Regions from separate parts of the Streptomyces crystallinus genome, predicted to be linked through region 1. Evidence: riboswitches for the same ligand, from Rfam matches in the RefSeq annotation. Region 1 holds a riboswitch; the other holds the start of a gene.

Region 1 (9,319 bases):
CGATGCGGTGCTTGCGCTCCTTGAGCTCCACCTCGGTGGCGGCGCCGGCCTTGATGACGGCCACGCCCCCGGCCAGCTTCGCCAGGCGCTCCTGGAGCTTCTCGCGGTCGTAGTCCGAGTCCGAGTTCTCGATCTCGGCGCGGATCTGGTTCACGCGACCGGCGACCTGCTCGCTGTCACCGGCACCGTCGACGATGGTGGTCTCGTCCTTGGTGATGACGACCTTGCGGGCGCGGCCGAGCAGGTCGAGACCGGCGTTCTCCAGCTTGAGGCCGACCTCCTCGGAGATGACCGTGCCGCCGGTGAGGATGGCGATGTCGTTCAGCATCGCCTTGCGGCGGTCGCCGAAGCCCGGGGCCTTGACGGCGACGGACTTGAAGGTGCCGCGGATCTTGTTCACGACCAGGGTCGACAGGGCCTCGCCCTCGACGTCCTCGGCGATGATCAGGAGCGGCTTGCCCGACTGCATGACCTTCTCGAGGAGCGGCAGCAGGTCCTTGACCGAGCCGATCTTCGAGTTGACGATCAGGATGTACGGGTCGTCGAGCGCGGCTTCCATGCGCTCCATGTCGGTCGCGAAGTACGCCGAGATGTAGCCCTTGTCGAAGCGCATGCCCTCGGTGAGCTCGAGCTCCAGACCGAAGGTCTGGGACTCCTCGACCGTGATGACGCCTTCCTTGCCGACCTTGTCCATCGCCTCGGCGATGAGCTCGCCGATCTGGGTGTCGGCGGCGGAGATGGAGGCCGTCGAAGCGATCTGCTCCTTGGTCTCGACATCCTTGGCCTGCTCCAGGAGCGCACCGGAGACGGCCTCGACGGCCTTCTCGATGCCGCGCTTCAGGGCCATCGGGTTGGCACCGGCGGCCACGTTGCGCAGACCCTCACGCACCAGCGCCTGGGCGAGGACGGTCGCGGTGGTCGTACCGTCACCGGCGACGTCGTCCGTCTTCTTGGCGACTTCCTTGACCAGCTCGGCGCCGATCTTCTCGTACGGGTCCTCGAGCTCGATCTCCTTGGCGATGGAGACACCATCGTTGGTGATCGTGGGGGCGCCCCACTTCTTCTCGAGGACGACGTTGCGGCCCTTGGGGCCAAGGGTGACCTTTACGGCGTCGGCGAGCTGGTTCATCCCGCGCTCGAGACCGCGCCGTGCCTCCTCGTCGAACGCGATGATCTTGGCCATGTGAAGTGGTCCTCCCGGACAGGGGTGGCGTTCTTCGTGGACCGCGCCGGTGCCCGCGACGGACGGCCTGCGACCCTTGTGGTTCCTTGCCCCACGAGGTCCGCGGGCCTCACTGACCCGATCCAAGTTCTGTCACTCTCACTCGGAGAGTGCTAAGCCCAATGATTAGCACTCGGCCCAGGAGAGTGCAAGGCCGCCCCGTCGCCCCGGCCGGGTCCCGGACACCCCGCGCGCCGGTGGCGGGGCCGGGCGCCGGGCCCGGAACACACACGTGGGGCCCGCATCCATTTACAGAGGATGCGGGCCCCACGGGCCTGTGTGCGTCGGTGGCCGATCGCGCCGAGATCAGACGGCGAGCTTGACCATGTCCGCCTGCGGACCCTTCTGGCCCTGCGAGATCTCGAACTCGACTCGCTGACCTTCTTCAAGGGTGCGGTACCCGTCCATCTGGATCGCGCTGTAGTGGACGAAAACATCCGCACCACCGTCGACCGCGATGAAGCCGTACCCCTTCTCCGCGTTGAACCACTTGACGGTGCCCTGAGCCATGCCTAACTCCCCTATTACTGGCCCTTGCACGGGACCGCACTTCGCGGACCCGGGTCAGACCTCACCCTCCGACAGGAGAGGGTGTGCGCCGGAACGCGTCGACCGCGGCTGAATGTATCTGCCCAACTGCCCTCTGCAACAGGTCAATCGGACGAGAATTCCGGGCACGGGTCAGGAGCGGAATGCCGCCTATTCCAGCATTCCGGGGCAAGTCGGGCCGGGCAAAGCGCACTTAAGGAGCAATATGCTCGAACACTTTGACTGCTTCTCGACGCCCGTTCGTCGCGTTCTCATATGCGCGTGGCATGGACAACGAAGGGGACTTCCCCACTGTACCGCGCTCAACCACACTGAATTGCCCCCTCCGCTTAGCTTGCGGAGGGGGCAATTCAGGTAACGCAGCGTAGGTTCAGCAACCGCCCGCGACGGCCGGAATGATCGAGACCCCGGCGCCGTCCGGCGTCGCCGTCTGAAGACCCTGCTCGAAGCGGACGTCGTCGTCGTTGACGTACACGTTGACGAAGCGGCGCAGCTTGCCCTGGTCGTCCAGGACCCGGGCGGCGATCCCGGTGTGGTTCTTCTCCAGGTCGGCGATGACCTCGGCGAGGGTGGCCCCCTCGGCCGCGACCTCGGCCTTGCCGCCGGTGTAGGTGCGGAGGATGGTGGGGATGCGGACGTTGACGCTCATGGGCTTCCTGCCTTCCGTCTGGGAGCTGGTGGGTCAGCCGGCCAGGCCGGCGTCGCGGAACGCGTCCAGGCTCGGGCGGATGGTCGCGGTCGGGCCGGTGGTCGGCGCCACCGCGTCCAGGGTCTTGAGGCCGTCGCCCGTGTTCAGGACGACAGTAGTCAGGCTCGGGTCCAGCAGCCCGTTCTCGATGAGCTTCTGTGTGACGCCGACCGTGACGCCGCCCGCGGTCTCGGCGAAGATGCCCTCGGTCCGGGCGAGCAGCTTGATCGCGTCGACGACCTGCTCGTCGTTCACGTCCTCCACCGCGCCGCCGGTGCGCCGGGCGATGTCCAGGACGTACGGGCCGTCCGCCGGGTTGCCGATGGCCAGCGACTTGGCGATGGTGTCCGGCTTCTGCGGCCGTACGACGTCGTGGCCCGCCTTGAAGGCGGTGGAGACCGGAGAGCACCCCTCCGCCTGGGCGCCGAAGATCTTGTACGGCTTGTCCTCGACCAGGCCCAGCCTGATCAGCTCCTGCAGCCCCTTGTCGATCTTCGTGAGCTGGGAGCCGGAGGCGATCGGGATGACGATCTGGTCGGGCAGCCGCCAGCCGAGCTGCTCGCAGATCTCGTACGCCAGCGTCTTGGAGCCCTCGCCGTAGTACGGGCGCAGATTGACGTTCACGAAGCCCCAGCCCTCGCCGAGCGGGTCGCCGATGAGCTCCGAGCAGAAGCGGTTGACGTCGTCGTAGTTGCCCTCGATGCCGACGAGCTCGCCGCCGTACACCGCGGCCATGACGACCTTGCCCTGCTCCAGGTCGTGCGGGATGAAGACGCAGGAGCGCAGCCCCGCCCGGGCGGCGGCCGCGCCGACGGCGCCCGCGAGGTTACCGGTGGAGGAGCAGGAGAGCGTGGTGAAGCCGAAGGCGCGGGCGGCCTCGACGGCGATGGCTACGACGCGGTCCTTGAAGGAGTGCGTCGGGTTGCCGGAGTCGTCCTTCACGTACAGGCCGCCGGTGACGCCCAGTTCACGGGCGAGATTGTCGGCCTTGACGAGCTTGGTGAATCCCGGATTCAGGTTGGGCTTTTCAGCCACATTGGCCGGAACAGGCAGCAGGGGCGCATAGCGCCAGATGCTGTTCGGGCCCGCTTCGATCCGCTTGCGGAGCGCCTCGGGGTCACCCGTGGGAAGGTCGTACGCGACTTCGAGCGGACCGAAACACAGGGCACAGGCGAAGACGGGGCCGAGCTCGAACCGCTCCCCGCATTCCCGGCAGGAAAGCGCGGCGGCGGGACCGAGGTCCACGGCGTCGGCGGCATTCGTGGTGGTGGCGTCGGTGGCGTTCTCAACGGTCTGCACAGCCATGATGGCGAGGCCCTTTCTCCTCATCTTCCCCATGGCGCATTTCGCCATGAGACGGAATTGGCACCTTCCCCACCGTGACCTCGCGGTCGGCAGGAGGGTTGCCGGGACTTCAACGGGCCGTTCCCTCAGTCCCTCTGGATGAGCGCTGTGGCACCGGGTCCAGGACCCGGGCATTTGTTCGCGCGACGACCCCGACATGCGACGGCCGTCCGCGTTGTTCAAGACTGTAACCGAAGGCCCGGACGGTTGAGATAGTCGTCCGAACCGCGAGATGGATCACACGCGGCGGCCACACCGTCACTCACAGAGGGGTCACCGATCGTGCTGGAAGAGGTGGAACGCTGGCTGAGCAGGCGTTCCTGGTCGGCGGCCGACCGCCCGCTGGACGCGATCACGGCCGCCAAGCGCCGCACCGGCACCACCGTCAGCGTGGTGCTGCCGGCGCTGAACGAGGAGGCCACGGTCGGGCAGATCGTGACCGCCATCCGGCGCGAGCTGATGACCGCCGCGGTGCCGCTGGTGGACGAGCTGGTGGTGGTCGACTCCGGCTCCACCGACCGTACGGCCGAGGTCGCGGCCCGCGCGGGCGCCCGGGTGGTGCACCGGGACGCGATCCTGCCCCGGATACCCGCGCTGCCCGGCAAGGGCGAGGTCCTGTGGCGCTCGCTGCTGGTCACCACGGGTGACGTCGTCTGCTTCGTCGACGCGGACCTGAAGGACTTCGATCCCGGCTTCGTCTCCGGCATCGTCGGCCCGCTCCTGACCGACCCCGAGGTGGACTTCGTCAAGGCGATGTACGACCGCCCCTTCGGCGACTCCCCAGGTCAGGGCGGTCGCGTCACCGAACTCGTGGCCCGGCCGCTGCTCAATCTGCACTGGCCGCGCCTCGCCGGTTTCGTCCAGCCGCTGGGCGGCGAGTACGCGGCCCGGCGCTCCCTCCTGGAGCGGCTGCCGTTCCCGGTCGGCTACGGAGTGGAGCTGGGGCTGCTCGTCGACGCGCTGCACACGGTGGGCCTGGACGCGCTGGCCCAGGTGGACGTCGGCGTACGCAAACACCGCCACCAGGACGGCCAGGCGCTCGGCCGGATGGCGGCGGCGATCTACCGCACCGCCCAACTGCGGCTCTCCCGGGCCCACTTGGTGCGCCCCGCGCTGACCCAGTTCGAGCGCGGCGAGCAGGGCTTCGTCCCGCGCACCTACGAGGTCGACACCGAGGAGCGGCCGCCGATGAGGGAAATCTCGGAGTACGCGGTGCATCGCGCGGCGTAACCGGGCGTGAGCATCAGAGGTCCGTGCCGCCGTTCGCACGTTTGAGGCATTCCGCTTCGGGCTAGGTTCGTCTCCATGGTCTCCGCGCGCGCTGCCCACATCCTCGTCGCCTCCAACCGCGGCCCGGTCTCCTACGCCCTCGACCCCGACGGGACACTCACGCCCCGGCGCGGCGGGGGCGGGCTGGTCTCCGGCCTGAGCGCCATCGGCGCCGAGGCGGACACCCTGTGGGTGTGCTCCGCGCTCGGCGACGGCGACCGGGAGGCCGTGCGGCGCGGGGTGGGCGAGCCGGGCGTACGGATGCTCGACATCGACGCCGCCGTGCACGCCGACGCGTACAACGGCATCGCGAACTCGGTGCTCTGGTTCGTCCACCACATGCTGTACCAGACCCCGCTGGAGCCGGTCTTCGACGCGGAGTTCCGCCGCCAGTGGGGTGCGTACGAGGCGTACAACCGGGCGTTCGCCCAGGCGCTGGCGGACGAGGCGGCGGACGGGGCGGCCGTGGTGGTCCAGGACTACCACCTGACGCTGGTGCCCGGCATGCTCCGGGAGCTCCGCCCCGACCTGCGGATCGGCCACTTCTCGCACACCCCGTGGGCGCCGCCGGAGTACTTCCGGATGCTCCCGGACGACGTGGCCGCCCAGCTGCTGCGGGGGATGCTCGGCGCGGACCGGCTCGGCTTCCTGACCCACCGCTGGGCGGACGCGTTCACGCGCTGCTGCGAGGAGGTGGTCGGCGGGACCGGCACCACCCGGGTCGGGGTGCACGGGCTCGGCGCCGACGCGGAGTTCCTGCGGGCCCGCTCGCACGAGGCGGACGTCGAGGAGCGGATGGCGTCCCTGCGCGAGGAGATCGGCGCGGGCCGCCGCACGATCGTGCGGGTCGACCGCACGGAGCTGTCGAAGAACATCGTGCGGGGGCTGCTGGCCTACCGGCAGCTCCTTCAGGAGCGGCCCGAGTGGCGCGAGCGGGTGGTGCACGTCGCCTTCGCGTATCCGTCGCGGCAGGACCTGGCGGTGTACCGGTCGTACACGGAGGAGGTGTCGCGGCTGGCCGCGTCCATCAACTCCACGTACGGGACGCCGGGTTGGACCCCGGTGGTCCTCCACGTCAAGGACGACTTCGCTCGGTCGCTCGCGGCGTACCGGCTGGCGGACGTGGCGCTGGTGAACCCGATCCGGGACGGGATGAACCTGGTGGCCAAGGAGGTCCCGGTCGTCTCGGACGAGGGGTGCGCGCTGGTCCTGTCGCGGGAGGCCGGGGCGTGGGAGGAGCTGGGGGAGGACGCGGTGGGGGTGAACCCGTACGACGTGTCCGGGACGGCGGCGGCGCTGCACGAGGCGCTGTCGATGGCGCCGGAGGAACGTACGGCCCGCACGAAGCGGCTGGCTGCGGCGGCGACGGCGCTCCCGCCCCAGCGCTGGTTCCTGGACCAGTTGTCCGCGCTACGACGCTGATTTCCCCCACCCCGCCCCTTCCCGAAACTCTCCGAGGGACCTTTCGGCTGCGGACCGTGCTGGGTTGCTCGCGCAGTTCCCCGCGCCCCTGGGCATTTAGGGGCGCGGGGAACCGCGCGACCAGCTACCTACGGTCCGCAGACGAACATCCGGCCGCCAGGGGCTAAAGCGCCTCGGCCAGCGCCGAGAGGAACTGGACCACCGCCGCCGGCCCCGGCACCAGCAGATCCGCCCGCTCCGCGACCTCCGGCACCTCCGCCGACCCACTGCACACCAACAACCCCGGCACCCCGCCCGACCGGAGCTTCTCCACGGCCGCGAACGCGGGAAGATCACCCAGGTCGTCCCCGGCGTACAGGACCGCCCCGGCCCCCACCTCCCGCAGGTACTCCGCCAGAGCCACCCCCTTGTCCATCCCCGGCGGCCGCAGCTCCAGCACCAGCCGGCCGGGCTCCAGGATCAGCCCGTGGCGGGTGGCCAGAGCCGCGAGGGGGTCGTGCAGGGCGGCGTACGCGGCCTGCGGATCCGTGGCGCGCCGCGTGTGCACCGCGACCGCCTGCCCCTTCTCCTCGATCCAGGTGCCCCGCCAGGCCCCGTGCGCGTCGAGCACCCCGGGCAGCTCGGCCCGGGCGGCGGTCACCCCGGGGTGCGGCGCGGGCGCGTGGACCGTCCCGGTCACCGCGTCCCAGCGCTCGGCGCCGTAGTGGCCCAGCACCACCAGGTGCTCCAGGCCGGGAACGCCCGCGAAGCCCCCGTACCGTACGGCCACGCCCGCCGGCCGCCCGGTGATCACGGCCACCGAGGCGACCTTGGGGGCGAGCGCCGCGAGCGCGGGCACCGCGCCGGGGTGCGCTCGGGCCTGCTCGGGGTCGGGGACGATCTCGGCCAGCGTGCCGTCGAAGTCGAGGGCGATCACGGCCCGCTCGGGCGCGGCCAGGAGCGCGGCCAGGGCCTCACGCCCGGCGGAGGTGTCAGGAGTCGGCAAGGGATGCGGTTGGCTGCCCATGCCACGACCCTAACGGCGCGGACGGGATCACAGCCATGCCGGGGTCGCCCCCGGTCCGGATCATCCCCGGCGCTCGCGCTGCGCCTCGCGTATCCGGCGCAGGCGGTTCACCGTGACGGGGTCGTGGGCCAGGGCGCGCTCGTCGTCGAGGAGGGCGTTGAGGAGCTGGTAGTAGTGCGTGGGCGAGATTCCCAGCTGCTCGCGTACGGCCCGTTCCTTGGCCCCGGGGCCGGCCCAGGACCGCCGCTCGATGGCCAACACGGCCCTCGCCCGCTCCCCGAGCCCGTCGTCCTGCTCAGTCATACAACCCAACGTATCCGCCCGCCCCGCATCCTGGCGCCCGATCTTCGTCCGCAGGCCGGTGCCGGGTTGCTCGCGCAGTTCCCCGCGCCCCTGAAAGCCCTCGTTCGTCTGCGGACCGTGCCCGCTTCTCGCGCAGTTCCCCGCGCCCCTAGGGGGTCGGCCGCAGCCGGAGATCCCAGCTCAGCCACCTGGCATTTAGGGGCGCGGGGAACTGCGCGAGAAGAGGCCACGACCCGCAGACGAAGACCGGGCGCAAGAAGGGGCGCGGGGAACTGCGCGAGAAGAGGCCACGACCCGCAGACGAAGACCGGGCGCAAGAAGGGGCGCGGGGAACTGCGCGACCAGCCACATACGGCCCGCAGACAAAGACCGGGCCGATCAGGGGCGCGGGGAACTGCGCGACCAGCCCACCACTCACCCGCAGACAAAGGCCGGGCACAAACAGGGGCGCGGGGAACTGCGCGACCAGCCCACCACTCACCCGCAGACAAAGGCCGGGCCAACTACTCCGCGTTCTCCGCCTCAGTAGCCACCTTCGCGATCCCCTCAAGCACCGACCGCGGGTCCCCGTCCACCCCCACCGCCGCACCGATCCGCTTCTTGACCGTCTCGCTCACCTTCGGCCAGGACGTCTTGCCGACCGGCGGCAGCTCCGACGTCGGCAGCGCGGCCAGGAACTCCTTGAGCTCCGGGTGCTTGCCGTCGTTCTGCATCGTCTGGGACGCCGTACGGGTCGCGGGCAGCAGGTCGTACTTGTCCGCGAACGCCAGCACGTTCTCGTCGTTGAACGCGAAGTCCAGGAACTTCCCGATCTGCTCGCGGTGGCCGTTCTGCTTGAACCCCATGATCCAGTCGGCCACGCCCATCGACGACTTGGCCTTGCCCTCGGCGCCGGGCAGCGGGACCATCCCGTACTTGACGCCCTTCTTGCGGGCCTGCTCCATCAGCGAGGGGTGCCCGTTGAGCATGCCGACCTCGCCCTTGGCGAACGCGTCGAAGGCCGTCTGGCGGTTCAGCTTCGCCGGGGCGACGGGGCCGGTCAGGCCCTCCTCGACCAGGTTCTTCTTCAGCCAGTTGAACGTCTTGACGTTCTCCGGCGAGTCGATGTCGTAGCCGGAGATCTGGTTGACGTAACCGCCGCCCCCGCTGAGCATCCACATCATCGTCTCGGCCTGGGCCTCCTCGCTGCCCAGCGGCAGCGCGAAGGGGGTCTTGACCCCCTTGGCCTTGAGCGCCTTGGCGTCGGCCGCCAGCTGCGCCCAGGTCTGCGGCGGCTTGATGTGCGCCTTGTCGAAGAGCGTCTGGTTGTAGAAGAGCAGCCGGGTGGAGGCCACGAACGGGATGCCGTACTGGACGCGCTTCATCTCGCCCGCGTCCGCCAGCGGCGCCAGGAAGTTCGCCTGGACGGGGATGGAGAGCAGCTGGTCGACGGAGTAGAGCTTGCCGTCGGCGGCGTAGTCGGAGTACGCGCCGATCTGCGCGATGTCGGGGGCCTTGCCCGCCTTCACCATCTCCG
Region 2 (9,319 bases), on a different contig from region 1:
GCGGGCGGCGCGCCGGACTCCAGGGCGCCCGCCAGCTCCGGCTGCGCCTCCTTGAGCCGCTCCCCGATCCGCTGGCGGAAGACCGGGTCGGACTCCAGGGCGGCGGCCATCGCGTTGCCCGCGAACTTGGCACGACGAGTCGGGGTGAAACGGGCGTACTGCCGCAACTGCGAGGGCAGTTCGGCGACGGTCAGCCCGCCGAAGGCGTCCGAGACCAGCGCGACGACCCTGCGCCGCACCCCTTCGGGAAGCGGTCGGTCGAGCACCTCGGCGGGGCCGTCACCGGCCGCGCCGGCCGGGTCGGCACCGCTTGCATGCTCCACGATCGGTCACCTCAACTGTCGTCCGTCACTCACCGGGGCCGCTCACTCGGAGCCGGCGCCCGGCCTGTCCACCAGCTCGATCTGGTCCACCGCGTTGCACCAGCGGCAGCGCACCGACTCGATGGTCTCACTGACCACCTCGCGTTCCTCGACCTTCGGCTCCCCGGCGAGGTCCAGATGGACGTACTCGACGACCTTCGACGAGCGGGTGACGTCGAAGCGGGTGAGATTGCCGCAGAGGGTGCAGCGCCACCGGGTGGTGGCGCTCGGGAGGGGAACGCTCGTCGTCATGTGGTGCCGTCCTCTTTCCACGGTTCTCGCGTCGAAGCCGTCGAGACTGTCGAGGCTGTCGAAGCGGTGGTCCAGGATCTCGCGGTGCGCCGTCGAACTGCGGATGTACTGCCCGTAACCCTACGGCCTACCGGGTACCCCCCGGCACGGCGAGGCGGTCTGTACCCATCGGTCCTGTTACGTCATGCTCTTTTCATGATCAAGCCGAGCGTCGTACGGACGGCGGTGGCGCGGGGCCCCGCGGTCACCTACACCGTGCTGGCGACCTGCTGCCTGGTCTTCCTCATGAGCCCCGTGTCGGGTCTCAATCCCTCGTACGGGACGGGGGACGCGCTGCTCGCCGCCCAGAGCGCGTATTTCGCCCGCTGGGGTGTCATCCCGAACGAACTCACGGCCGGTGACCCCGGCGCGCTCGTCACCCCCCTCACGGCCCTCTTCGTGCACGGCAACTGGCTGCACCTGCTGGGCAACATGCTCTTCCTCTACGTCTTCGGCGTGATGGCCGAGGAGCGCATGGGCAGGATCGGCTTCGCGCTGTTCTATCTGGGCGCGGGCTACCTCGCCCTGCTGGCGTACGCGATGGCGCACTCGGCCTCCGACCAGACGCTGGTGGGCGCGTCCGGGGCGATCTCGGCCGTGCTGGGCGCCTTTCTCTACCTGTTCCCCCGGGCGAGGGTGACCAGCCTCTTCCCCTTCCTCTTCTTCCTCCCGCTGCGCTTCCCGGCGGCTCCGGTGCTGGTGTTCTGGTTCGTGCTGCAGTGGCTGGCCGTACGGGCGGCCCCGACCGGGCCCGGGGTGGCCTATCTGGCCCATCTGGTCGGCTTCGGCCTGGGCTTTCTCTACGCCTGGGTCCGCTTCCGGGGGACGGCTAGAGTGAAACGACCGAAACGACCGAAGCCATCCGCGTCGGCCGCCACCGAGGGAGAGAACCAGCCGTGATCACCGCGATCGTGCTCATCAAGACCAGCGTGGACCGGATCCCCGAGATCGCGGAGTCGATCGCGTCGCTGGAGAACGTCAGCGAGGTGTACTCGGTGACCGGCACCTACGACCTGATCGCCCTGGTCCGGGTGGCCCGCCACGACGACCTCGCGGACATCATCCCCGGCCGGATCAGCAAGATCCCCGGCGTCGAGGTCACGGACACGCACGTGGCGTTCCGCACGTACTCCCAGCACGACCTGGAGGCGGCGTTCGCGATCGGCCTCGACGCGTAGCCCTTGGGCGGGCGGCAGAACCGGTCATTCCTGGGTACGCCGTCGTCTGCGGACCGTGCTGGGTTGCTCGCGCAGTTCCCCGCGCCCCTAGGCAGTTAGGGGCGCGGGGAACTGCGCGAGGAGCGGCCACCGGCCCGCGGACGAAAACGGGGTGCAGGGGCCGCAGGCCCGCGATGGGGTCCGGGAGCGCAGCCCCCGGGAAACCGTCCTCAGCCCCCACCCACCCCCGGAGGGTTTAGGGAAGGGGTGGGGAGGGGCAATTCAGACCGCGGGGACGCAGCGGCCGTCCTCCACCCGGTACGACCACTTCGCCCCCTCCGCGCACAACTCCCGCACCGCCCCCACAAACCGCTCCACATGCTCATCCGGCGTCCCCGCCCCGAAGCTGACCCGGATCGCGTTCAGGGACCCCGGCGCCCCCTCGGGCGCCCCGCACTCCCCGGGCTCCTGCTCCGAGCCACCGAGCAGCGTCCGCACCAGCGGGTGCGCGCAGAACAGGCCGTCCCGCACCCCGATCCCGTACTCCGCCGACAGCGCCGCCGCGAAGTGCGAGCTGTTCCAGCCGTCGACGACGAACGAGATCACGCCGACCCTCGGCGCGTCATCGCCGAACAGGGACAGCACGCGCACCTGCGGAAGGGCCGCCAGCCCCTCCCGCACCTTCGCGATCAGATGCCGCTCCCGCTCCACCAGCTGGTCGAAGCCCGCCTCGGTGAGCGCCTTGCAGGCGGACGCGATGGCGTAGACGCCGATCACGTTCGGGGAGCCGGCCTCGTGGCGGGCGGCCGTGGTGTGCCACTCGACGTCCACCCCGCCGTCGGTACGCCGCGCGACCTTGCGCGAGGCGCCGCCGCCCGCCAGGTACGGCTCGGCCGCCTGGAGCCAGTCCGCGCGGCCCGCGAGCACACCCGAGCCGAACGGCGCGTACAGCTTGTGCCCGGAGAACGCGATCCAGTCGACGTCCAACTCCCGCACCGAGACGGGGTGGTGGGGCGCCAGCTGCGCCGCGTCCAGCACGATCCGCGCCCCGTGCGCGTGCGCGGCCGCCGCCAGCTCCCGTACCGGCCACAGCTCGCCCGTGACGTTGGAGGCACCGGTGACGCAGACCAGGGCGGGGCCGTACGGGTCGCGGTCGGCGAGCGCCTGCTCCAGCGTCCGCACCGCCTGCTGCGGCGTACGCGGCGCGTCGAGGTAGGTCACCCGCGCGTCCCGCCACGGCAGCAGCGAGGCGTGGTGCTCGGTCTCGAAGACGAAGACCTGGCAGTCGGCCGGGAGCACCTGGGCGAGCAGGTTGAGCGAGTCCGTCGTCGAGCGGGTGAAGACCACCTGGTCGGCGGGGCGGCAGTCGAGGAACTCGGCCACCGCCGCCCGGCTGTTCTCGAAGAGGTCCGTGGACAGCTGCGAGAGGTAGCCCGCACCCCGGTGGACGCTGCCGTAGTAGGGGGCGTACGCGGCCACGTCGTCCCACACCCGCTGAAGGGCCGGGGCGCTCGCCGCGTAGTCGAGGGCCGCGTAGGTCACCTCGCCGCCGGTGACCAGCGGCACGGTGACGTCCCGGCCGAGCACCGGCAGCGGCGCGGCGCAGCAGGGCTCCTCGGCGGAGGCGGAGGCGGAGGCGGCGGACGCGGAGACGGAGGCGGAAGTGGCGGCGGAAGTGGCGGCGGTCGTGGACGTGGACGCGTATGCGGACATGGCGGTATCTCCCGGCGGGACGAGGCGAAACGACTGTGGAGCCCCACGACACGGCGGCGGACCGACCGGCGCCGGATGTGCGGGGGTTGACCTCGACGTACGCCGAGCAGAGGTGCGGAAGGCGTACGGAGGTGTACAGAGAAAGGGGCCGAAGGCCCTATCGCATTCGCTTGCTCACGAGACTGCTCCCTTGAGGACCAGGACCCCAGGGACGCGCCACTCACAGAAAGAGTGCGCAGGGGTCCGCGCTTGCCGCAGACCTTGTTGTCTGCGGCCTGGTCTTCACCCGGGGCACCCCGCCACGGACGGAGGGTTGCCGGACAGCGGGCCGGGGCCGTAGTCGCTGTCACTCATGACCTTGGAAAGCATCCTGCCATACGTCCGCGTACGCGCAAGGCGCAGTCCGGATGCCGGACTGCGCCTTGCGTCACACCTCGCGTCACACCGGAGGAGCGACCTCAGGCGTTGCTGGCGGCCACCCACCGCTCCAGGGCGCGTCTCGCCGCCCCGGAGTCCACCGACTCGGCCGCCCGGGCGATGCCGTCCCGGATCTGGTCCGCCAGGCTGCCGCCGCCGGGCTCCAGGGCGACCAGCGCCGCCGCCGAGTTGAGCAGCACCGCGTCCCGCACCGGCCCGGTCTCCCCGGCCAGCAGCCGCCGGGCCACATCCGCGTTGTACGAGGAGTCGGCCCCGCGCAGCGCCTCGACGGGCACCAGGTCGATGCCGACGTCCCTGGGGTCGAACGCCTCCTCGCGCACCGACCCGTCCCGTACCACCCACACCCGGGAGGTCGCGGTGGTGGTGAGCTCGTCCATGCCGTCGTCGCCCCGGAACACCAGCGCGCGGGAGCCGCGCTCGGCGAGCACCCCGGCCACGATCGGCGCCATCCGCGCGTCCGCCACACCGGTGGCCTGGGCCTTGACCCGGGCCGGGTTGGTGAGCGGGCCGAGGAAGTTGAAGGTGGTGCGGATGCCGAGCTCGCGGCGGGCGGCGGCCACGTACCGCAGGGCGGGGTGGAACTTGACCGCGAAGCAGAAGGTGACGCCCGCCTCCTCGGCGACCCGGACCACCTGGCGGGGGGTGAGGTCGAGGTTGACGCCGAGCTTCTCCAGGACGTCGGAGGCGCCGCTGGCGGAGGAGGCGGCCCGGTTGCCGTGCTTGACGACCTTGGCGCCGGTGCCCGCCACCACGATGGCGGACATGGTGGAGATGTTCACGGTCTTGGCGCCGTCGCCGCCGGTGCCGACGATGTCGACGGTCGGGCCGGGCACCTCGATGAGGTTGGCGTGCTCGTACATCGCCCGGACCATGCCGGTGATCTCCGCCACCGTCTCGCCCTTGGCCCGCAGGGCCACCGCGAAGCCGGCGATCTGCGCGTCGGTCGCCTCGCCGCGCATGATCGAGTCCATCGCCCAGGCGGTGGCCTCGGCGCTCTGGTCGGCGCCGTTCAGCAGGGCGTCCAGTACGCCCGGCCAGGAGTAGGCCGCCACGCTGTCGCCGCCTACCGGGGTCACAACGTTCATGGTCCGCTCCTGGGTCCATCGACGGATAAGGGATGGGAACACCCTATCCAGCCCGGGACACGGCGAAGGGCCCCGTCCATCGCCTGGACGGGGCCCTGTGCTGTGTGGCGTACAGCGGTGACGCTGGGAGGGGATCAGTGGTGGCCGTGGCCGCTGGTGATCTCCTCGAACTCCTCGGCGGTCGGCTTGGCGATCTGGCTCTGCTCGCCGAAGTAACCCTTGTGGAGCTTGACGCGCAGCTTCTCCATCGCGGAGACCTTGCGCTTGACACCGTTCTCGTCGACGGCCGCCGGCAGCTCGGCCGGGCGGGTCTGCTCGTGCGCGGTGAGCTTGTAGAGCTGACCGGCGTCGAGCGGCTCGTGGACCTCGACGAACTCACCGTGCGGCAGCCGCTTGATGATGCCGGTCTCCCGACCGTGCAGCACCTTCTCGGCGTCCCGGCGCTGCAGGCCCAGGCAGATCCGCTTGGTGACGATGAACGCGACGACCGGGCCGACGAAGAAGGCGATCCGGACGAACCAGGTGATGGCGTTGAGCGACAGGTGGAAGTTGGTCGCCCACAGGTCGTTGCCACCGCCGACCAGCATCACCATGTACGCGGTCACCCACGCCACACCGATACCGGTGCGGACGGGAGCGTTGCGCGGACGGTCGGCGATGTGGTGCTCGCGGGTGTCCTTGGTGATCCAGGCCTCGATGAACGGGTAGGCCGCGATCGCGAAGAGCACCAGCGGGAAGATCACCAGCGGGATGAACACACCCAGGACCAGCGTGTGGCCCCACAGGTTGATCTCCCAGCCCGGCATCACCCGGATGAGGCCTTCGGCGAAGCCCATGTACCAGTCGGGCTGGGCGCCGGTCGACACCTGGTCCGGGCGGTAGGGGCCGATCTCCCAGATCGGGTTGATCGAGGCGATCGCCGCGATGACCGCGATGACACCGAACACCAGGAAGAAGAAGCCACCGGCCTTGGCCGTGTAGACGGGCAGCAGCGGGGCGCCCACGACGTTCTTGTTGGTGCGGCCGGGGCCCGCGAACTGGGTGTGCTTGTGGTAGAAGACCAGGATCAGGTGAGTGATCATCAGGCCGAGCATGATGCCGGGCAGCAGCAGGATGTGGACCGAGTAGAACCGGGCCACGAAGTCGCCGCCGGGGAACTCGCCGCCGTAGATGAAGAACGACAGGTACGTGCCGACGACCGGCACGCCCAGGATGGCGCCCTCCATGAACCGGACGCCGGTGCCCGAGAGCAGGTCGTCCGGGAGCGAGTAGCCGGTGAAGCCGGTGAACATGCCGCAGAAGAACAGCAGGAAGCCGAAGAGCCAGTTGACCTCGCGCGGCTTGCGGAACGCGCCCGTGAAGAAGACGCGCATCATGTGCACGAACATGCCGGCGAGGAAGATCAGCGCCGCCCAGTGGTGGATCTGCCGGATCAGCAGACCACCGCGCACATCGAAGCTGATGTGCATGGTCGAGTTGAACGCCTCGGACATCCGCACACCCTGGAGCGGAACGTAGGAGCCGTCGTAGACGACCTCGTTCATGCTCGGGTGGAAGAACAGCGTCAGATACACACCCGTGAGGATGATGATGATGAAGCTGTACATGCAGATCTCGCCCAGCATGAAGGACCAGTGGTCCGGGAAGATCTTGCGCATGTTGGTCTTGGCCAGGGTGTAGATCCCCAGCCGGCCGTCCGCCCAGTCGGCGAACTTCTCGCCGTTTCCGGGCTCGCGCCGTTCGTCTGTCGCAGTGGTGGTGCTCATCCGCGCTCCCAGAAGGCAGGACCGACGGGCTCTTCGAAGTCGCCGAGCGCTTCGAGGTAACCCTCGCTGTTCACGCCGATGCGCAGCTGCGGCAGAGCGTGACCGGCCGGGCCGAAGATGACGCGGGCCCCGTCGGAGAGGTCGAAGGTGGACTGGTGGCACGGGCAGAGCACGTGGTGGGTCTGCTGCTCGTACAGGCTGATCGGGCAACCGACGTGGGTGCAGATCTTCGAGAACGCCACGATGCCCTGGTGCGACCACTCCAGCTCGCGCTTGTCCTTGATGTTCTCCGGCTGGAGCCGGACGATCATCAGGGCGGCCTTGGCGATCTGGGTCTGGAAGTCGTGCTGGTCCTCCTCCAGGCCCTCGGGCTTGGCGAAGGTGAGCGAACCGACGGCCACGTCCTCGGGACGCAGCGGCTCGTTGGTGTTCATGTTGATGAGGGCCTTGCCCTTGGCCCACATCGTCTTGCGCAGCTTGTCCTCGGGCAGGGTGCCCAGGTCGCGCAGGAGCACCACACCCGCGAGCGGCACCATGGCCAGCGCGCCGTACATGGTGTTGCGGATGAGCTTGCGGCGGCCGAAGCCGGACTCGCGGACGCCGTCCGCCCAGTCCTGCATGACCTTCTCGCGGACCTCCGGCGGCGCGGCGATCTCGTGGCGGTCGTCCGACATCTCCTCGTCGGCCATCAGCGTGCGGGCCCAGTGGACCGCGCCGGCGCCGATGCAGAACAGCGCGACGCCCAGGGTCAGACCCAGGGAGAAGTTCAGCGCGCTGACGTGCCCGAACGGGAAGATGTAGACGATCTTGTCGATCGGGAAGATCACGAAGGAGGCGATGAAGCCGACCGTCGCGACCATCGAGAGCATGAAGAGACCGGCGACCACGCGCTCGGAGCGCCTGGCGGCCGCCTCGTCGATGTCCTGGACGCGCGGGCGGTGGGGCGGCAGCCCCGGGTCCGCGAACGGGTCGCGGGCGCGCTCGACCGAGCCGTGCTCGGGGTCCTGCTCGCTGGGCAGGTTCTCGGAATTGTCTTGGCTACTCATGACTTCTTGGCCTTAGCGGAGTGGGCCGCGATCCAGATGGCGACTGCGATGAGGGCACCGAGGCCGAAGATCCACGCGAACAGACCCTCACTGACGGGGCCGAGGCCACCGAGCGAGAGGCCACCGGGGCTCGCCGTCTTCTCACTGTTCACGGCGTCCAGGTACGCGATGATGTCCTGCTTCTGCTTCTGCGGCATCGTCGTGTCGGGGAAGGACGGCATGTTCTGCGGGCCGGTCTGCATGGCCTCGTAGATGTGCTTCGGTTCCACGCCCTCCAGGCTCGGGGCGTACTTGCCGTGCGTGAGCGCACCGCCCTTGCCGGAGAAGTTGTGGCACTGGGCGCAGTTGGTGCGGAACAGCTCGCCACCCTTGGCGATGTCCGCGCCTTCCGGGCTGTACTGCTTCTCGGTCGGCTTGATCGGGCCGGCGCCGAGGGAGGCGACGTACGCGGCGAGCTGGTCGATCTCGGCCTGCGAGTAGATGACCTTCTTCTTCGGCACCTGGGCGCCGGGCTGCTGCGCCGGCATACGGCCGGTGCCGACCTGGAAGTCCACGGCGGCGGAGCCGACGCCGACCAGGGAGGGGCCGTCAGAGGTGCCCTGACCGCCGGTTCCGTGGCAGCTGGCGCAGCCGACGGAGTAGAGCTTCTTGCCCTCGTCGATGGCGAGGGACTGGGCGGTTTCGTCGGCCTTCGCCTTGTCCGCGGGCGCGAACGCGGCGTACAGCCCCCCGGTGGCCGCCAGCGCGAGGAGTAGGACGACGAGCGCCGCCAGCGGATGGCGTCGTCGTGCGGAGAGCTTTTTCACGGATTACCCCGGTGTCAGGATCTTCTGCGTCGATGCGGGATGGTGTCGGGTCTGCGGGCCCGATTACTTGATCAGGTAGATCGTGGCGAAGAGGCCGATCCAGACGACATCGACGAAGTGCCAGTAGTAGGACACGACGATGGCGGCGGTCGCCTGCTCGTGGGTGAACCTTCTGGCCGCGTAGGTCCTGCCGAGGACCAGCAGGAAGGCGATCAGACCGCCCGTCACATGCAGACCGTGGAAGCCGGTGGTCAGGTAGAACACCGAGCCGTACGGGTCGGAGGACAGCGAGAGGCCGTCCTTCTTCACCAGCTCGGTGTACTCGAAGACCTGGCCTCCGATGAAGATCGCACCCATCACGAACGTGATCGTGAACCAGGTGCGCAGCTTCTTCACGTCGCCCCGCTCGGCGGCGAAGACGCCGAGCTGGCACGTGAGGGAGGAGAGCACCAGGATCGTGGTGTTCGTCGCCGAGAACGGAAGGTTCAGCGAGGACGCCATTTCCTTCCAGTGCTCGGCACCCGTCACCGATCGCAGGGTGAAGTACATCGCGAAGAGGGCCGCGAAGAACATCAGCTCGGAACTCAGCCAGATGATGGTTCCGACGCTGGTGAGGTTCGGCCGATTGACCGACGGGTGCGCGTGCCCGGTTTCT

Evidence for each region. A riboswitch is a leader RNA that binds a small molecule or an ion and turns the genes downstream of it on or off. The one in region 1 is predicted to bind S-adenosylmethionine.
Region 2: it holds a riboswitch for S-adenosylmethionine, as region 1 does, so the genes downstream of both, ABD236_RS21775 (aminotransferase class V-fold PLP-dependent enzyme) here and thrC (threonine synthase) in region 1, are expected to answer to the same signal.

Annotation. Positions count from the first base shown of each region.
Region 1 covers NZ_BAAACA010000064.1:112,353-121,671, reverse strand. Annotated here, with positions in the region: gene groL (chaperonin GroEL) at 1-1,183, opposite strand, end outside; gene ABD236_RS33170 (cold-shock protein) at 1,529-1,732, opposite strand; gene ABD236_RS33165 (MoaD/ThiS family protein) at 2,142-2,420, opposite strand; gene thrC (threonine synthase) at 2,454-3,764, opposite strand; SAM riboswitch class I at 3,782-3,909, opposite strand; gene ABD236_RS33155 (glucosyl-3-phosphoglycerate synthase) at 4,086-5,033, shown strand; gene ABD236_RS33150 (alpha,alpha-trehalose-phosphate synthase (UDP-forming)) at 5,109-6,494, shown strand; gene otsB (trehalose-phosphatase) at 6,658-7,500, opposite strand; gene ABD236_RS33140 (DUF3263 domain-containing protein) at 7,561-7,803, opposite strand; gene ABD236_RS33135 (extracellular solute-binding protein) at 8,307-9,319, opposite strand, start outside.
Region 2 covers NZ_BAAACA010000029.1:7,242-16,560, reverse strand. Annotated here, with positions in the region: gene ABD236_RS21795 (NYN domain-containing protein) at 1-323, opposite strand, end outside; gene ABD236_RS21790 (hypothetical protein) at 366-614, opposite strand; gene ABD236_RS21785 (rhomboid family intramembrane serine protease) at 810-1,553, shown strand; gene ABD236_RS21780 (Lrp/AsnC family transcriptional regulator) at 1,550-1,831, shown strand; gene ABD236_RS21775 (aminotransferase class V-fold PLP-dependent enzyme) at 2,093-3,523, opposite strand; SAM riboswitch class IV at 3,764-3,881, opposite strand; gene trpD (anthranilate phosphoribosyltransferase) at 3,982-5,046, opposite strand; gene qcrB (cytochrome bc1 complex cytochrome b subunit) at 5,181-6,812, opposite strand; gene qcrA (cytochrome bc1 complex Rieske iron-sulfur subunit) at 6,809-7,858, opposite strand; gene qcrC (cytochrome bc1 complex diheme cytochrome c subunit) at 7,855-8,664, opposite strand; gene ctaE (aa3-type cytochrome oxidase subunit III) at 8,728-9,319, opposite strand, start outside.